DNA from 3 places in the Brevibacillus sp. FSL K6-6036 genome. Region 3 is predicted to be linked to each of the others. Evidence: riboswitches for the same ligand, from Rfam matches in the RefSeq annotation. Region 3 holds a riboswitch; each other region holds the start of a gene.
What was found. Region 3 has a riboswitch for thiamine pyrophosphate ahead of thiC (phosphomethylpyrimidine synthase ThiC). Riboswitches for the same ligand answer to the same signal wherever they lie in the genome.
Positions count from the first base shown of each region.

Region 1: linked by a shared signal. The riboswitch ahead of thiO (glycine oxidase ThiO) and the one ahead of thiC (phosphomethylpyrimidine synthase ThiC) in region 3 are both predicted to bind thiamine pyrophosphate.
Region 2: linked by a shared signal. The riboswitch ahead of thiS (sulfur carrier protein ThiS) and the one ahead of thiC (phosphomethylpyrimidine synthase ThiC) in region 3 are both predicted to bind thiamine pyrophosphate.

Region 1 is NZ_CP150173.1:907,751-913,706, reverse strand. Features, by position in the region: gene NST37_RS04710 (NAD kinase) at 1-62, opposite strand, end outside; gene NST37_RS04705 (NUDIX domain-containing protein) at 204-653, opposite strand; gene NST37_RS04700 (YugN family protein) at 831-1,232, opposite strand; gene NST37_RS04695 (hypothetical protein) at 1,422-2,516, opposite strand; gene thiO (glycine oxidase ThiO) at 2,633-3,751, opposite strand; TPP riboswitch at 3,847-3,959, opposite strand; gene NST37_RS04685 (excisionase family DNA-binding protein) at 4,021-4,266, opposite strand; gene NST37_RS04680 (glucose-6-phosphate isomerase) at 4,253-5,614, opposite strand; gene NST37_RS04675 (efflux RND transporter periplasmic adaptor subunit) at 5,847-5,956, shown strand, end outside.
Region 2 is NZ_CP150173.1:2,706,398-2,712,353, forward strand. Features, by position in the region: gene NST37_RS13540 (acetylornithine deacetylase) at 1-326, opposite strand, end outside; gene NST37_RS13545 (thiazole synthase) at 327-1,097, opposite strand; gene thiS (sulfur carrier protein ThiS) at 1,103-1,306, opposite strand; TPP riboswitch at 1,532-1,642, opposite strand; gene NST37_RS13555 (kinase-associated lipoprotein B) at 1,678-2,064, opposite strand; gene NST37_RS13560 (serine-tRNA(Ala) deacylase AlaX) at 2,144-3,385, opposite strand; gene NST37_RS13565 (DUF2203 domain-containing protein) at 3,438-3,824, shown strand; gene NST37_RS13570 (hypothetical protein) at 3,849-4,079, opposite strand; gene NST37_RS13575 (glycoside hydrolase family 18 protein) at 4,173-5,456, opposite strand; gene NST37_RS13580 (thioredoxin family protein) at 5,523-5,837, opposite strand.
Region 3 is NZ_CP150173.1:3,331,148-3,337,103, forward strand. Features, by position in the region: gene NST37_RS16775 (SufS family cysteine desulfurase) at 1-438, opposite strand, end outside; gene NST37_RS16780 (hypothetical protein) at 678-1,265, shown strand; TPP riboswitch at 1,267-1,378, shown strand; gene thiC (phosphomethylpyrimidine synthase ThiC) at 1,533-3,329, shown strand; gene NST37_RS16790 (SRPBCC domain-containing protein) at 3,578-4,030, opposite strand; gene NST37_RS16795 (antibiotic biosynthesis monooxygenase) at 4,226-4,561, shown strand; gene NST37_RS16800 (GntR family transcriptional regulator) at 5,016-5,750, opposite strand; gene rbsD (D-ribose pyranase) at 5,844-5,956, opposite strand, start outside.

The DNA.
Region 1 (5,956 bases), 2.4 Mb from region 3:
CGCAATTGACGGCAAACTTCCCTTGTATAATCATCTTTCCGCAGTACGGTAGCTATTTTCATGGTGCAAACCCTCGCTTTACATAGAACAAAAAGCCTCTTCAAAAAGGCCCTTTGGATATCCTCATCTTGATTTGTCGTTACTAGCCTACGCTCGCTATCACTATATCACAGCTGATGCCGGGATGCATGTTCTTTCCAGCTTTACCATCGGTCTGTCGTGTATTGCTGTCGGCAAAATTCCTGAAGCCGCCGTTTTGTCGCCGGCGTCAGCTCCTCGGGAAGCCCATCCCACGTAAAAAAGCGCATTTCCTCTACCTCGGGGTCACTCGTGTCGCGTTCGTGCAAACGGTATTCCCCGACATGAAAAAGGGCAATGTAATCCCGTTTTCCTTCTCTTTCGCTGTAATACAAATGGCATAGCGACAGCGACTCTGCTTCTGCGCGGCACTCTTCCCACAGCTCGCGTCTCGCCGCATCGGCAAATGATTCCCCTCGCTCGACACCTCCCCCTGGCAAGTACCATCCCTGGACATAGGTGTGGCGAACCAGCAGTACACCCTTGTCCCTGTCTGTCACGATGATGCGCACTCCCAGTGTCAGAGGCTTTCTGAGACGCCAGTACCATCTAAGCAGCGAATGATACCATGCCACGGTCCTCCACACTCCCTGTCTTTGAAAACTTGCTTTCATCTGTCACCATTTTACATTACCTTTCTTCTCCCTGCTATGCGGACAGAAGCAACAAAAAACGTCGGGCCCTTGGAGAAATCGTCACATCGAACAAGAAAACGGGCCAATCGTGTCGATGGCCCGCCGCATGTCTGCGATTCACGCAAATCTTCTTTCCAATTCCCTTACCATGGCTTCCGCTTTTCGCATCCAGTGCTCATCGACTGCGGCATCCTTGTCTACCGGCTCCTGAAATTGATTCATGGCCGCAGACGCAACGGCAGAGTAGTAGCCGATGTCCGATTCAATCCCCTCTCGGTAGACGTGCTTCAGGACAAACGGCGTTCCGAGCTCCAGCCAGGCGTCTTCGCTGTCCAGCTCGCCCTCCTGCACCTGAACGGGAATCCGCAGAAAGACCATGCCCGCTTCGTCCAGCTTTTTATCCAAATAACCCGCATTGTAATCCCAGTTTGCCAAGGTAAAGCCGTCCGGCTCCAGAGCTTCCCGAAAAAAACCATACGTCCCTCTCGTTCCCGGCAAACTGCTTTGAATGGTTTGCATCCAATCCCTGCCTTTCCGACATTTTGCCGTTAGTGTGTGACAAATGGGGGAGAAGTAGTCATTGAAGGACGTTTGGAAAACCTGGCTTTGCCAGGCTTTATGGCGAAGCCTCAGTTGGACCAAAAAAAGCCTCAAGGCGGCTTTGCCTGGAGGCTTTTTGCACTTGGATGCTCACACCTGTACACTCGCCTAGATCAGCGCGATGGACAGCAGAGAGAACAGCGTCAAAGGAATGACTCTTTTCCGGCAGCGGCGACGTGGAATCGGTGCCACGCAGGATGATTCCAACGTTTTTACGACGGGCGGACATGGTACGGGTGGCGGCGGTGGCGGCGGAGCTGGTGCGATCGGTCTGTACGGCGGAAATGGCGGATACGGAGGAAATGGGTACGGAGGGTACGGTGGATATGGCGGGAAAGGACTGACACCCGGGCGGACATCCTCGGCCGGACTGACCCTTTGATCTTTCGGTTTTTCCGTTTCCGCCGGACTTACCCGTGTCGGTCTTTCTAATGGCGCCACCAAGGGAACGCACGGTATGCAATAAGGCTGTACAGGCGGCTGTATGAAAGACTGTACAAAGGACTGTACAAAAGGGAATGGTCTTGTGACACTTTCCGGAGAAACCGCTGTGTAGGGGCTGACCTCAGAATAAGGCATCATTCCGGGATACGGACGGGCGTTCGGTCCCGTCGCGAATGGACTGACTGCTGTATACGGACTTACGCCAGGATAAGGACGACTGTTGGGCCCTGTTTCATACGGGCTTACCGCCGTATACGGGCTAACCCCTGGATACGGTCGGGCGTTGGGCCCCGTTGCATATGGACTGACTGCTGTATATGGACTAACCCCCGGATGCGGTCGGGAATTGGGTCCCGTTGCATATGGACTGACTGCTGTATACGGGCTGACTCCGGGATACGGACGGGCGTTCGGCCCTCCGCTCGCAAATGGGCTGACCGCTGTAAAGGGCGGACGCATATTGGGATCGGCCGGGTCGTACGGGGAACTGTAGGACACTTGCTCTACATCCAACTCATAGCCATCCCAGTCTACTTCCTCCGCCTCGTCGTCATCCACCTCTTCTTCGACTTCCAGATAGACGTGGTCGTTGTCCCAGTCTACGATCTCTCCTTCGTATATCTGTCCATCCAGCGCTTCGATCCGAACCTTTTGCCGGGCATGCTCCTGGCAAACGTTTTGGACCGTATGGCGGATATCCTTGATCATGCTGACAGCGGCAGTGTCAACATGAAACAATTGCTTCTTAGACTCCTCCATCTATTTGACTCCTCCCCTCTGGTGTTTCTTTATTACCATATACGCCAGCCTATGGGGAGGTGTCTATTTTCCAGAGGGGACCAGCCCATTTTCCGATCAGGCCGTACCCATGAGCCTTATCTGTTTGTTGTCGACCCGAGGAACCGGGATGGCAAAAAGGGTTGCAGCGCATCTTCGCGTCCGCTCTCCACATAATCCGCCATCACCTTTGCTGTGACCGGAGAAAGCAAAATGCCGTTCCGAAAGTGGCCGCCCGCAATGGAAACGCCCTGCCATCCCGGTACGGGTCCAAGCAGCGGCATGCTGTCTGCTGTAGCGGGACGCAAGCCTGCCCACGCCTGCTGGAAGGCTGCTGAATGCAGAGCGGGCACATACGGCATCACACCGTCCAATACTTTCGCAAGACCGCTCAGCGTGACATGCCGCTGAAAGCCCGCTTCATCCTCGGTCGCTCCAAGGACGATCTTCCCATCCAGCTTGGGCGTGATGTACCCGGATGTGCCGAAGATGACGGTACGCAAAGGGATTCCGCTGGACGATACCGATGCCACCTGCCCGCGTACCGGTCTGACGGGCACAGCAAAATCGAGCCATTCGGCCATAATCCCGGCCCATGCGCCAGATGCGATCACGGTATGCCCGGCTCGCAGAGGCCCCGTGGTCGTTTCTACACCGACGATCCTGCCCCCTTCTTTTGCCATTCCGGTTACAACAGAGCCGGAAAGAAGCGTCGCTCCCATTTTTTTGCAAGCGGCTACCAGAGCATTCAGCAGCATGCGGTTGTTGATGTGCCCTTCTTCAGGCGAGTAGATCCCCGCGATCGCCTGCTCGGTCAAGAGCGGCTCGACTCTCCGCATCTCTTCCCCTGTCATCCACTCAACCGCATAGCCCGATGCCTTTTGCCACTTGTATTTTTCCAGCAACGCGCCCGACTCCGGCTCGGTAAGAGCTACTGTCAGCAGTCCGGATTTGCACGCCTGCACGTCAATGCCTGTCCTCGCTTCCAGCTCCTCTGCCCATTTCGGATAGAGCTCCAGCGACTTCATGCCCAGCTCCAGCATCGGCCCTGGCTGCGAAAATTCCTTCAGCGGCGCCAGCATTCCCGCTGCTGCCGATGAAGCCTGGCCTCCCCATTCTCCTTGCTCCACTACAGTCACGGCCATTCCTCTACAGGACAATTCATAGGCGAGACTGAGTCCGATGATGCCTCCGCCAACAAGTAAACAGTCGGTCATGCTGCTTCCTCTCCTTATCAAATGGAAAAGCCCACCCTCTCCGGCAGGAAAAGGTGGGCACAACACGCATCCAACGCATCAACGGGCGAAAAAATATCCGCCTGTAACCACTTCCCTGCGCCAGCATGATCTGGATCAGGTGCAAAGGGTCGACGGTCATCGCTTCCGTCCTCTCAGCCCAGCAAGATGGACTCCCCCAGTTACTTTTCATTCTATCAGTTGTCTTCTTCAGTATAGTCCTCTGGCCGCAAATCTGACAAGGGCTGAACTTAATCTTCGTCCTTCACGTCGTAGCTCTCCGGGATCGGCTCATGCTTCTGTTCATCCTCAAACTCCCGGAGCTTTCGGATCTGTTCCAGATGATGCTGAAACTGCTCCTTGTTGATCAGATACTCTTCCCCGTTGTGAACGGCACGGATTCGCCCTTCGCGGATTTTTTCCAGAATGAACGTCTCCGGCAATTCCAGATACTCGGATGTTTCGGCTACAGTCAGGTAGGTTTTAGTCGTCTCCACGAATTCTCGCTTCCAATTCTTCTTTCATTTTTTCAAAGCCGGGCCGCCCGAGCAATGCAAACATGTTGGCTTTGTAGGCCTCTACCCCGGGCTGGTCAAACGGATTGACCCCCAAGAGGTAGCCGCTGATCGCACAGGCTTTTTCAAAAAAATACACCAGCTCACCAAAATGATACGCTGTCAGCCGGGGAATTTCCACTACGAGATTCGGAACACCCCCATCTACGTGGGCCAGCATCGCTCCCTGCAGCACCTTTTGGCGGACGAAATCCATCCCTTTTCCAGAGAGATACTGCAAGCCGTCCAGATTGGCCGGGTCGTCTCCGATGGTGACGTCAACGTCAGATTTATGCACGGTCAAGACGGTTTCAAACAAGTGCCGTGTTCCGCTTTGCAGATATTGGCCGATGGAGTGGAGATCGGTTGAATACTCTGCGGATACAGGAAAAATCCCCTTGTTGTCCTTCCCTTCCGACTCGGCAAAGAGCTGCTTCCACCATTCCGCGAAAAAACGGAACCGGGGTTCGTAGCCGACCAGCACTTCAATCAGCTTGCCCCTTCGATACAGAATATTGCGGACAGCGGCATATTGGTAGCAAGGATTGTCTGCCAGCACCGGCGACAAAAACCGCTCTCTGGCATCTGCCGCTCCTTGCATCAGCTCATCCATATCGATTCCGCCGACAGCGATCGGCAAAAGACCGACGGGAGTAAGAATCGAAAAGCGTCCGCCCACATCCTCGGGAATGACAAAGGTCTCATACCCCTCGCTCTCGGCAAGCTGGCGGAGCGCTCCCTTCGCTCTGTCTGTCGTAGCGTAAATCCGGCTGCGGGCTTTTGGTCGTCCGTACTTTTTCTCCATCCAGCTGCGAAACAGGCGAAAAGCGATAGCCGGTTCCATTGTCGTTCCCGATTTGGAAATGACATTCAAAGAGACTTCTTTTCCCTCCAGCAGCTCCAGAAGATGAGCGAGGTAGACCGGACTGATGTTGTTGCCGACAAAATAAATCTCCGGTACCCGTCGTTTGCCCGCAGGCAGAAGATTGGTGAAGTGATGCCCGAGCATCTCCAGCGCTGCCTTGGCTCCAAGATACGACCCGCCAATGCCGATGACCAAGAGCACATCCGAATTCTCCTGGATTCTCGTCGCTGCCTGGACGATACGTTCCCGTTCACTTTTCTCGCATTTGATCGGCAAGTCCAGCCAGCCGCGAAGCTCGCTCCCTGCTCCCGTCCCCTGATGGAGCTGTATGTGCGAGCGCAATACTTCAGGAGCTAGCTGGTCTAAATCTGTCTGCTCGAAAAATTTGCACGCATGGGAGTAGTCAAAACGAAGCGTCTGGTTCATAGCTCCCTCCCTTGGAAATCCTGCTATGCTCCCTACATCTTATCGCTTCGGCCGGGCAAGGGTTCGACAAAGACAGCGCCCCATTTTTCCTTCACTTCTCCCTGCTCCCATGGTTTTGTGAAATTGTGAACATTCCATGAACAAAAAGGTTACCTTGTTACTTTTTTACTTGCCCCCCGTAAAACAGTTTCGTAAAGAAGGTATACATTATTTGGCAAGGGGATTAGAAGACATGAAAAAACGATGGTGGATGATCGGGTCCGTCGCCGCCGTACTGGTGATCGGAACCGTTAGCGTAAATCTTTTGAGTCCCGGTCAGGCGATGGGCATGCCTGTCCAGAT
Region 2 (5,956 bases), 620 kb from region 3:
TCCCCGCCTTTGGTCAAGGCAAAAGGCGGATACGTCCAGGCGCTGTCGTCTCCGACCTCAGCTACGTCGATATGGCCGTTGATGATCAAGCTTTTGTAGTTTCTAAAGTCCGTTCCCTTCTTTACCCCCACGACGTTGTCATCGCCTGGAAAAACGGTCCAGCGGTCGACCTCGAAGCCGAGCGCTTGCAGCTTCTCTGCCACCAGCGTCTGCGCCTTGTCGCTGTTTCGGGCGGGAGGGCTTACCGTCGGCTGGGCGATCAGCTCGGAGAGAAGCGAAAACAGCTCCTCTCTACGCTCCTCAATCGCTGCTAGTACGTGCTCCACCTACTCGATCATCCCTTCAGTCGGACTGCTCGCCGATGCATACCGTTTTTTCGCGATCCGTCCGGCAAGGAAGCCTTTCCTTCCCGCTTCCACGCCCAGCTTCATCGCCTCCGCCATCAACACCGGATTGTCCGCCAGCGCGACCGCTGTATTGAGCAGGACACCGTCCGCTCCCAGCTCCATCGCCTTCGCACAGTCAGCGGGAGAACCGATGCCGGCGTCAACAATGACCGGTACTTTGGCGTCTTCGATGATGAACCGCAGATTGTTTTCGTTGATGATGCCCTGGCCCGATCCGATCGGAGAAGCTCCCGGCATGACAGCGTGAACGCCGGCCTCCTGCAGATGTTTGGCCAAAATCGGGTCGTCATTCGTATAGGTAAGCACGATAAAGCCTTCCTCTACCAAAATGCGGGAGGCTTCCAGCGTACCGATCGGATCTGGCAGCAGCGTTTTCGGATCGCCGATGACTTCCACCTTGATCATGTCGCACAAGCCGGATGCTTTCGCCAGGCGGGCAATTCGCACAGCCTCCTCAGCCGTATAGGCACCCGCCGTATTCGGAAGCAGCGTAAACTTTTTCAGATCCAATTTCTCCAGAAAATTCGGTTCATGCGGGTTTTCCAGATTTAGGCGGCGAATGGCAAAAGTCAGAATTTCTGCCTCTGATGCTGCCACCGCTTTGTCTTGTATGTCCAGATCAGGGAATTTTCCCGTCCCCAGAAGCAGCCGCGAACGAAATTCATACGGTCCGATTTTCAAAGTGTCCATCTTATTCATCCTCCACCGACAAAATGTACAATTTCAATCCGGTCCCCATCTGCGACCGGTGTCTCTTCATAACGGGTGCGATCCACAATCTCTCCGTTACGCTCCACGATCACGATCTTCTCCTGCAGCTGGTAGGACTGCAGCAGTTCACGGACAGTCGTGATTTCGGCAGCGAGCTCTACATTCTTGCCATTCAACTGTACCAGCATGTTCCCCCTCCTTCTTCGGCGCAGCATGTTCTGGCCGGTCCCAGAAAAAAAACGGCTTCATTTCGCCTGTGTCATGGAGAGAACAGACGGAAGAAGCCGTTTGAATACGGTGCATCAGGGGCAGACAGTAAAAAAACCATCCGCCTCGGATGGTTGTGGTTGTGCTTATCTGCATATGCCTAAATGTCGTTCCAAACCATTTGGAAACAGCATCGGCGTTCACGCTGATGAGCTGATACCTCTTCCTCCGCTGGCATGACCCAGGTCAGGTTCAACGGTCAGTAACGCATTCGTTACAATCTCAGCCGATTTTGCTCGACCCCCGTTTGGTATTGCGCGTGGTTATTCAATTCGATTATTACAGTATCACTCTATTTCGGGTTTGTAAAGCTTTCCTTGTACAGAATCTCCAGTTCGACCAGGCAGCGCTCCGCCCATTTTGACGTTTTGCGCAGCTTTTCCATTTCCCTCTCCAAAGCGGCTTTGAGCGATTCCTTGTAGTCGGGCAAAGTGCCGTTGAACCGGATCACGCTCGCAGCCGGAACCATGATTTTTTCCAGGTAGGAGAGAGCCGGTCTTTGGTGAAACAAGGGAACGTCCACCTCAAGCGGATTGTGCAAATCGCCCTGCGTCGGGTATTTCGTAACGGCCATAATTTTGACCAGCAATTTATCGCCGTGATTTTCTACAACCTCTGTCAGATATTCTCCCGTCTTGTATCCGACCCGGACCAGATCTCCCGGATTCCATGCATTCATCTGACTCTCCTCCTTCGTTTCCATAAGGGCGGTCGCAGCCTGATTGGACAGACTGACTGCGACTGCCACGGGTCATGTTTTACACCTGAAGCAAACCGCGCGCATGATCCAGCACGGTGTCAGCAGCCATCGTCGGAGCCCCTCCGCCCTGGGCCATCGCCGGGTTGCCGCCGCCCTTTCCATCGATCAACGGCAGCGTCTCCTTCAGCAGCTGGTTCATCGGAGCCGCCACCTGTCCGCCCCGGGCAAAAACGAGCTGCAGCTTGTCCGTTGTTGTCGCCAAAAGCGCGATGACATGCTCATCCTGCGAGGTGAGCGTACGGGCAAGCTGCTGCAATTCCTGCATGCTTCTGCCCGTGAAAGAGGCCTGGACGACACGGGCGTTCCCCAGCTCGGCTGCTTCTTTCAAATACCTGGCTGCTTCATATGTCAATAGCTCTGTTTCTTTTTGCTGAAGCGAATCCTTCAAGGCCTCTTTTTCAGCCAGCAGACGCTGCAGCATATCGGCGATTTCCGCTTCGCTCGTCGTCATCATCCGGGTGAGGTCCTGCAGCAAGTGCTGCTTGCGCGTGTAGTCCGCGAGTGCCCGCCAGCCGCAGAGAAATTGAATACGTATGTTGCCTCGGTGGCGTTCCCAACCGATGATTTTGATCGGACCTACTTCTCCCGTAGTTTTCGGATGTGTCCCTCCGCACGGATTGTAGTCGTAATCCGGGATGATGACGACCCGGATATTCTCGGATACAGTAGGCTGCTTGGTGAGCGGCAGCTTTTCCAGCTCTTCGGCCGTGACAAAACGAGCGTCGATCGGACGATTTTCCAGTACCACCTGGTTTGCCTGACGCTCCGCTTTTTCAATCAGCTCCGGCGTAAGCTCGCTCAGTGCAACATCAATCGTCACGTGATCGCGTCCGAGGTGGAAGGCTACTGTCTGAGCATCTGCGAGCTTGATGAACGTCGCGGAGAGAATATGCTGTCCCGTATGCTGCTGCATATGGTCAAAACGCCGATCCCAATCGATCCTGCCCGTTACCCGCTGCGTCTTTTCCGGAAGCGGCGCATCGAGGCGATGCCTGATCTCCCCATCGACTTCCTCTACATCCGTGACGGCAACCCCTTCAATGGTTCCCGTATCACAAGGCTGTCCTCCGCCTGTCGGATAAAACGCCGTTTGGTTCAACACTACGTATGCTGTTCCGTCCGCTTCCACGCCGCGCTTGATGACATCTGCCTCAAACGTCTGCAAATCAACATCTTGATAGTACAACCTGTCGTTCATAGGTACCCCTTTCCAATCACCTGCAATAAACAGCCGATCCATCCATTTCCTCCCTGACTGGTTCCCTGTATAATGGGTCCTGGAGGTGTTACACTTGGCTAAAAAATTGTTCACGGTCGAACAGGCGAATCAACTGCTGCCATATGTACGCGAAGAGCTCTCCTTTTTGCAAGAAACGAAGCGCCTCTTTTATCAAACCTACCAAGAACTGCAGCAGGCCAAAAAGCGGCAGCCTCCCGATGAGCAAGAAGTCTTTACGCTGGAATGCCGCCTGGAGTTTATGGAGCTGGAGGCGCAGATGCATATCAACCAGCTCATGGAGAAAGGCATAGAGGTAAAGGACATCGACATCGGGCTGTTCGATTTCCCCGCTGTCATCGACGGAAAAGAAGTTCTCCTCTGCTGGAAGCAGGGAGAGCCAAGCATTGCGTATTATCACGGCATCACAGAAGGGTTTGCCGGTCGCAAACCAATCGAATAGGCTGCTTGCGATTCCCTTTTTTTGCTATTCCCTTACCAGCTTTGCCATTTTTTCCTCACGTTGAATACGCTCTTCGGGCGTCGCCAAATCGTATTTCTTTAAAAGGTGAAACAGCTCGTTCAAGGTTTCCTGAGAAAGCGTCTCCGTCAAAAGCCCGTTCAGCTGCGCGGCCAGTGCCGGCGGCAAAAAAGGCGTTTGCTCGGCCAGCTTGTTGCGGACGTCTTCTGTACTATGATCCAGTCTGCACTCTCCCATGATCTCCCTCCTCGTTCTTTTTGCTTCATCATACCATGTTTGGCGAGCAGAAAAAAAGCGTACAGGCTTACCGGACTGTACGCTTTCCTATGGTTATCGACGCTTTCTGACGCGGAAGTTCTCCTCGATCAGCAGCCAGTTTTGCGGGAAAGGCAGTCCCAGTCTCCAATAGCTGACGCCTCGCAGACCGAGCTCCTTGACCAGGTTGAACTTGGCCTGAATCGAACGGGCATCTTCAAACCAGACGCGATGACGCCTTCCTTGGTCATCTGTGTACTCAAAAAACGGCGCCTGCGCTCTGCTGTCGTATTGGATCGGCACCTGCTCCCGCTGGGCGAGCGCGACAGCAGCTTGCGGACTCAGGGCACGAGCAGTCGTTCCGGGCTCATAAGGCAATGTCCAGTCGTACCCGTAAAGATTTTGCCCCATCATAATTTTGCTGGCAGGCATCTCTGTGATCGCGTATTCGAGCACTCGCCGGACTGGGCCGATCGGCGATACAGCCATCGGAGGACCGCCGCTGTATCCCCATTCATACGTCATGATAACCACGAAGTCAGCAATTTCCCCGATCGCCCGGTAGTCGTGAGCCGCATACCATTTGCCTTGCTGTTCGGCGCTTGTCTTGGGCGCTACCGCGACTGACATCATCAGGCCGTTTCTTCTTGCCCGCTCACGGGCACGGCGGAGAAAACGCGCATATGCTTCTCTGTCGGCTGCGGGCAACGCCTCCATGTCAAAATGGATATCGCCAAACCCGAGGTCAGTGGCAGTTGTGATAATGTTGTCCAACAGGCGATTTTGGACGTTCATATCGTTTAACACCAGGCTTCCCAGCTCGGAGCTGAACTGACCTCTCTCCAGGTTGGTAATCACCATCATGAGGACGACCTCATTTTCCTGGGCGATCTGACGCAAATCACCCAGAGGGGGCGGTGTCAAAGTGCCGTCCCGATTTATCCTGAAGCTGAAGGGCGCCAGATACGTCAAATGGGGGGCAGCTGTCCGTATATCTGCCTCCAGGGCCGGAGTCACCGTTCTTCTCGGCTCTGCATAGGCGTTAAAATCGGCCGCACGCCGAGGCCGCGGAGGGATGTACAAGCGGAGCCCCACTTCTATCGGGCGGTACAGGGAAATCCGGTTTATACGCGCCAGTTGGGCTGCACTGATTCCAAAACGCTGCCCGATCGTATACAGTGTATCCCCCGGCCGTACCCAGTAGTAACTGCCCACAATGGGGATGACCAGCGCCTGTCCGACGACCAGCCGATCCGGCTCGGGTATTTGATTGGCACTGGCAATGGCTTGCGCAGTCGAATCATACCTCTCCGCGATCGCATTCAAGGTTTGTCCCCGCTCTACTACATGGATCTGCATGCTTCTCCTCCTTCACGTTTTGTCTCTCTCTTTCATGTATTCAACGTGAAGGAAATAGGTGTATGTCTAGAAGAACCTTTTCAGGGTCCGATATAAAAAATCGACAGATTGAAAGGCGAAATGCTTCTCAACAATACGTCCGTGGCGAAAAATGAGGAGCCCCGGGACACTGGCAATCTCCCACTTTTGCGCAAACTGGGGCCCGGTATTTATGTTAAAGCGATAGATCAGCAATCCGGGAATCGTCTGCTCGACAATTTCAAGCATTTTCTCCCCCAGCTTGCACGTTCCGCAAAAAGGGGTGTAGATGAAAACCACTGCCGGATTGCCCTTGCCGGGGTCTTCCAAATCCGCGATGTCGTTTACTGTCAGCTCTTGCACATGCTCTTCCCCGTTTCTTCTTCATTCGGTAGTACTATCCTAGAATTTGGGCGAGAGCGATGTCAAGTGCGGAGAATGGAGTCCAGGGGACCGAACCGCTCAAAACTTCCCTTGAATCC
Region 3 (5,956 bases):
TTCCTGCAAGGGAATGAATTTCAGTGTTGCCCCGGCCGCTTTTGCCGCCTGCTGCCAAGGGATCAGGTTGCTGTGATGCTCGGCCAATGAAATGACGATCTCGTCGCCTTCGCAAAGGACCAAACGGCCGTATCCGCTGGCGATCAGATTCAAGGCGCTCGTCGTCCCCCGGGTAAAAACAATCTCGGCCGCTTCGCTTGCGCGGATGAAAGCACGGACCTTTTCTCTCGCCGCCTCGTACATGTCTGTCGCCTTTGCCCCCAGGTAGTGGACTCCCCTGTGAACGTTGGCGTTTGCCATCCGATAAAATGCTTCCAGCGCCTCAATCACCTGAACCGGTTTTTGGGCAGTGGCTGCGTTGTCCAAATATACAAGCCGCTTCCCGTAGATCGGGACATTCATAATCGGGAAGCATTGCTTCACTTCATGCGGATTCATATCGCTCTCAACTTCCTTTCCGGGATTTACCCGTAAGGATAGCCGCGGCAAACCAATAGTTCAATTCAATTATTTATATTAAAATCATTTGATTATCCTATAGATGGTTGGATTTGTCTTGAAACGTTTCCCTCTTCTTTTTCGTTTACTATATTGAGAGGGTTCGTACTTTGGGAAGCATGTCGCTGCGGCATCACATCAAAAACGGGGGTTAACTCCGGGGTTAGGGAGGCAGTATCATGGCAGTGAATTCCAGAACTCACGTGCTCCGTTTCGTCATCCTTTGTCTATCTGCACTCATCTGCGGGTGTTCACAGCAACAAGCGCCCCACCCGGGAGCGGCGCTGGAATCGCTTTTTCATTCAGGAAAAGGGAAAGCCATATGGGTACATCACTACCGGGAAGACTCCATCAAAGCGCAACCGGAGCTTCTCTCCCTGTACTCGGATAAAACCGAGCAGATTGCCGTCGTTGATTGGATCTCCGGCAGCGAAAAAGTGGAGCAATTAACGGGAACGGCTGATTCGCTGTTCATTTTGCAGTTTGAATATGAAACGGCCAACAAGGTTTCAGACTACGCGTATATGATGTACGTGGAAACGCGGGAAGGAGAGCATTATCTCAAGCCGTTTACGATGGGGCCGAAGTTTCATCTCGACTCTTATAAGCAAGAGGATGGAGACGCGATTCTCTCCTCGGTGGGAATGGACCAATGGTACAAGCTGGACAAAGCTTTGCACGATGTCTTTCCTCCTGCTGCGACAAAACCTCTTGAACAATTGGGAAAAAGTAGTTATGCTATGGTGGAAACAACAAACTATTTCTAAACAATGATGCACGGGAGCTTGGGGATGACCAGGCTGAGAGGACGGCTACTCTGTCGTCGACCGTTGAACCTGAACTGGGTAATGCCAGCGGAGGAATGTTTATATAGACCGGAGAGGACTGCGTATGCTTGCGTCCCTTTCCTGTCTGCTCTCGCGTCTGGCGTCGCAAGTTTTTTTGCGGCGTTTTGTTTTTGTCATGCAGACGCGTCTTCTTCCGCCTCCATCAGGGTTCATGCCGCGTGCAACCATGACAAGGAGGTTTTTTTCATGTCCATTCCACACGCATCTTCCCTCAACCTGACGGCTGTACAGCCTTTCCCTGGCAGCCGCAAAGTGTACCAGGTCGGCAGCAGGCCTGATCTTCGCGTCCCGATGCGGGAAATCCAGCTTTCGCCATCCCAGGGCATGTACGGAGAAATTCCCAACCCGCCCGTCCGCGTCTATGACACCAGCGGCGAGTATACGGCGTCCGACTACATTGCCGACATTCAAAAAGGACTGCCTTCCCTGCGGAAAAGCTGGATTGCTGAAAGAGACGATACGGAATCCTACGCGGGACGCCCGGTGCAGCCTGTCGATAACGGCTTCAAAAGCGCCGAGCAGCTTGAAGCAGTACCTGTTTTCCCCCGAAATGACCGCAAGCCGCTTCGGGCCAAAAAAGGCAGCGTCGTCACACAGCTCCACTACGCCCGCCGCGGCATCATCACGCCGGAAATGGAATTCGTCGCCATCCGCGAAGGAGTTTCGCCGGAATTCGTCAGAGCCGAGATCGCCAGCGGCCGCGCGATCCTGCCGGCCAACATCAACCATCCGGAATTGGAGCCGATGATTATCGGTCGTCATTTTCACGTGAAGGTAAACGCGAACATCGGGACATCGGCGGTCACCTCGTCCATCGGTGAAGAAGTGGAAAAAATGATGTGGGCCACCCGCTGGGGAGCCGACACCATCATGGACCTTTCCACCGGAAAACACATTCACACGACCCGGGAGTGGATTATCCGCAACAGCCCCGTGCCGATCGGGACCGTCCCGATTTATCAGGCGTTGGAAAAAGTAAATGGCAAAGCCGAGGAGCTGACTTGGGAGATCTACCGGGATACGTTGATCGAACAGGCCGAGCAGGGAGTGGATTACTTTACGATCCACGCAGGGGTGCTGCTCCGCTATATCCCGCTGACCGCTAATCGCGTCACCGGAATCGTCTCCCGCGGCGGCTCCATCATGGCGGCCTGGTGCCTGGCCCACCATCAGGAAAACTTCCTGTACACGCATTTTGAAGAGATTTGCGAAATCCTGAAGGCATACGACATTTCCGTCTCGCTCGGTGACGGACTGAGGCCGGGGTCCATCGACGATGCGAACGACGAAGCCCAGTTCGCCGAATTGGAGACGCTTGGGGAATTGACCAAGATCGCCTGGAAGCATGATGTGCAGGTGATGATCGAAGGTCCCGGACACGTGCCGATGCACCAGATCAAAGAGAATATGGATAAGCAGCTTGAGCTTTGCCACGAAGCGCCATTCTACACGCTGGGCCCGCTCACGACCGATATCGCTCCCGGCTACGATCACATCACGTCCGCTATCGGCGCCGCGATGATCGGCTGGTTTGGCACCGCGATGCTCTGCTACGTCACCCCGAAGGAACATCTCGGCCTGCCAAACAAGGAGGACGTGCGCAACGGCCTGATCGCCTACAAAATCGCCGCCCATGCCGCTGATCTGGCAAAAGGACATCCGCGAGCCAAGCTTCGGGACGACGCGCTTTCCAAGGCGCGGTTTGAATTCCGCTGGAACGATCAGTTCAACCTCTCGCTTGACCCTGAGCGGGCACGCGAGTATCACGACGAGACTCTCCCTGCCGAAGGGGCAAAATCTGCCCATTTTTGCTCAATGTGCGGCCCCAAATTTTGCAGCATGAAAATCACCCAGGATATTCGCGCCTACGCCCGAGACAACCAGCTTTCGGTCCATGCGGCTATCGACGAGGGGCTGCAGGAAAAAGCCAGGGAATTCCGCGAGCAGGGAGGACAACTGTACAAAGGGACGGACAGGAAATGAAGCGGGATGCCGATATGGGAAAACTGCGTGATCCCGGCCAGCTGCGTGCTGAAATCAAGCGGTTGGAGTCGGCTTTAGCCGCACTCCGCACGCAGCTTGGGACTGCCCAAAAAGCATGTGATCACGATTTTCTAGAGACCCCGCTTTCCCGCATGTGCCGAAAATGCCAGTGGACGGAAAGTCTTTATTATTAAAGGAGCGACTGCGGCGCTGGGTTACAGCACTGTTTCCGATGGCGAAACCGACTTTTAAAATGCCAGCGGCCTTCTTGTTTCGATCAGTGTCTTCGTGCTGCTGAGGATCATCCACCATGCCTTCGCGCTGTTATCGTATGACGGATCATTCTCATGCCAACGGTCATGGGTCAGGGTCAGCTTTGTGGACGCGCCGGCCGGTTCGAGCCGATAGATGATGCGCGATTCGTACCGTTCCTGGCCGGGGTGGTAGGAATCGCCGACAAAGTGGGTAAAGCTGAGCGTCTTGGCCTGCTCGCACTGCAAAATGACGCCGTAGACGTGGATGGTTTTATCTCCGTCTGCGCCCGGGCCGATATAGCGGATCGGGTCTCCTTCACGGAACGTTGACTCGATCACACAGCCCCCGTAAATGGCTTTTACCCCATCTGGCGAGACGAGCGTGTCCCACACCTGCTCTGGTGTTGCCAATACGTAAAATTCGTAGTGCAAGTCGGTTGGTTTCATCTTTGAAAGTCCCCCTCGTATCGTTAGTGTTTTGTATGGCAAAAAGGTTTCCGCCCCATAGAGATCTGATACCCGGAGCTTTTTCGAGTATATCCACTCATCCCTGACAATCGCTGTCAGTGGAGAAATAGGTTACAGAAAAAAAGGCGGGTGCTATACTTGTTAACAGATACCAGTTGAGGGAGTGGGGGTAAAATGGGGCCATTTGCAAAGACGCCGAAGCCGCCTTACTATGCTGTGATCTTCACCAGTCAACGGACACAAACGGATAATACGGGGTACGAAGAGATGGCCGCAATGATGGAGAAGCTGGTATTTGCCCAGCCGGGCTTTCTCGGCGTGGAAAGCACGCGCGATGCGGACGGATTCGGAGTGACGATCTCGTACTGGCAGTCGCTGGAGGATATTCGCAACTGGAAGCAGAACGAGGACCATCTGGTGGCGCAGGAAAAAGGGAAACAGGTATGGTATGAGCAGTACGTGACGAGGATTTGCAGAGTAGAAAGAGAGTATTCGTTGAATGAGCTGTAAGATGAAGATTCGGACGCGGAGCCATTTTCCGCGTTTTTTTGTTTGCAGTCGTTCAGGCTTTTGGCAGTGGAGATGAAAATAGAAGAAAGCAATCAGGTACGGTGGGACACCTCTCGGATGTAGACTGGCCGGCTTCGCCCCAAAAGCGGAACCTCGTCCAAAAGCAGAACCGCATCCAAAAGCAGAACCGCATCCAAAAGCAGCGGACTAAAGGATGCTTAATCAAAGGTTGGCCGCATAAAAAACTGGAGGCTTTTGACGTCAGCCTCCAGCTTCTCTTTGCAAACATATGTCTTGCTTTCTTTTGAAGCGTTTTTTGCTTTTTGCTCTTTTTGCTCGTCAGCATGGTGTCCTGCAACGAATCGACGACGGCTTTGCTTTGTGTCGGTCTTGAATTGGCTGACATTCGTGATGAGAGCATTTTCTCGCTTCCTCTGAAGCAAGCCGTTCATACTTACTGCGTTCTTTTCAGAATGGAGGTCAGCTTGATCTGATCGTTTCGCAGCCATACTTTGGAATACTCGATCGGTACATTGTCCTCGGTGTAAATGGTCTGCTCCAGGAACGTAATCGGCGTTCCTTTGTCGATCTGCAGCATTTCCGCGATCTTCTCGTCAGCGCCTTTTCCCAAAAATGAGCGTTTTCCCCAGGAGATTCTCAGTTTGTAGCGATCTTCGATTATGGAAAACAACGTCTTCTCCTCAAAGTTGTTCTGCTCGAAGCCGGGGAAGAGTTGTTTCGGCAAAAAGTTCTCCAAAAAGACAACCGGCGTGTCTTCGATAAAACGCAGCCGCTTTAGATGATAAACCTGTCCGGATGGGTCCAACTCCAAAAACCGGCTTACGGTTTGATCGGCTGGGGAGGTCTCCAGTCCGAGCAGCCTGGTCGTAAAGTCTTTGTGACTTTCGATCATGGTTTCGGCGATGGAAATCAGTCTCTCCGCCAACGGATACTCCATTTGCTCGCCTACGACAAAGGTTCCCTTCCCGTGTATCTGGACGAGAATGCCTTCTGTGATTAACTGCTTGATCGCTTGTTTGATGGTACCCCGGCTGATTCCCAATGTGGCTGCGAGATCCGATTCCGACGGCAGCTTCTCCTTTGCCTTCCACTCGCCGCTGGCAATTTTTCCCCGAATCCAATTTTTCGCTTGAATATAAATCGGTTCCGGACCTGTTTTTTCGATCACTGGGTTCACCCTTTATCCAACTTATTCTCATTTACTATACTTTTATCCCGCTGTTTTTTCAAGACAACCCCCAGCTTGCCAGGTTTGCACACCTTACATTTTGTCTTTGTAATAATCGGGAACAACGATGCCGGGCTTGTCAAACCACTGCGGAACGCTCACCCCGGATTGCAGGATGACGTTGCCCCATGGATCGAATGCACCTG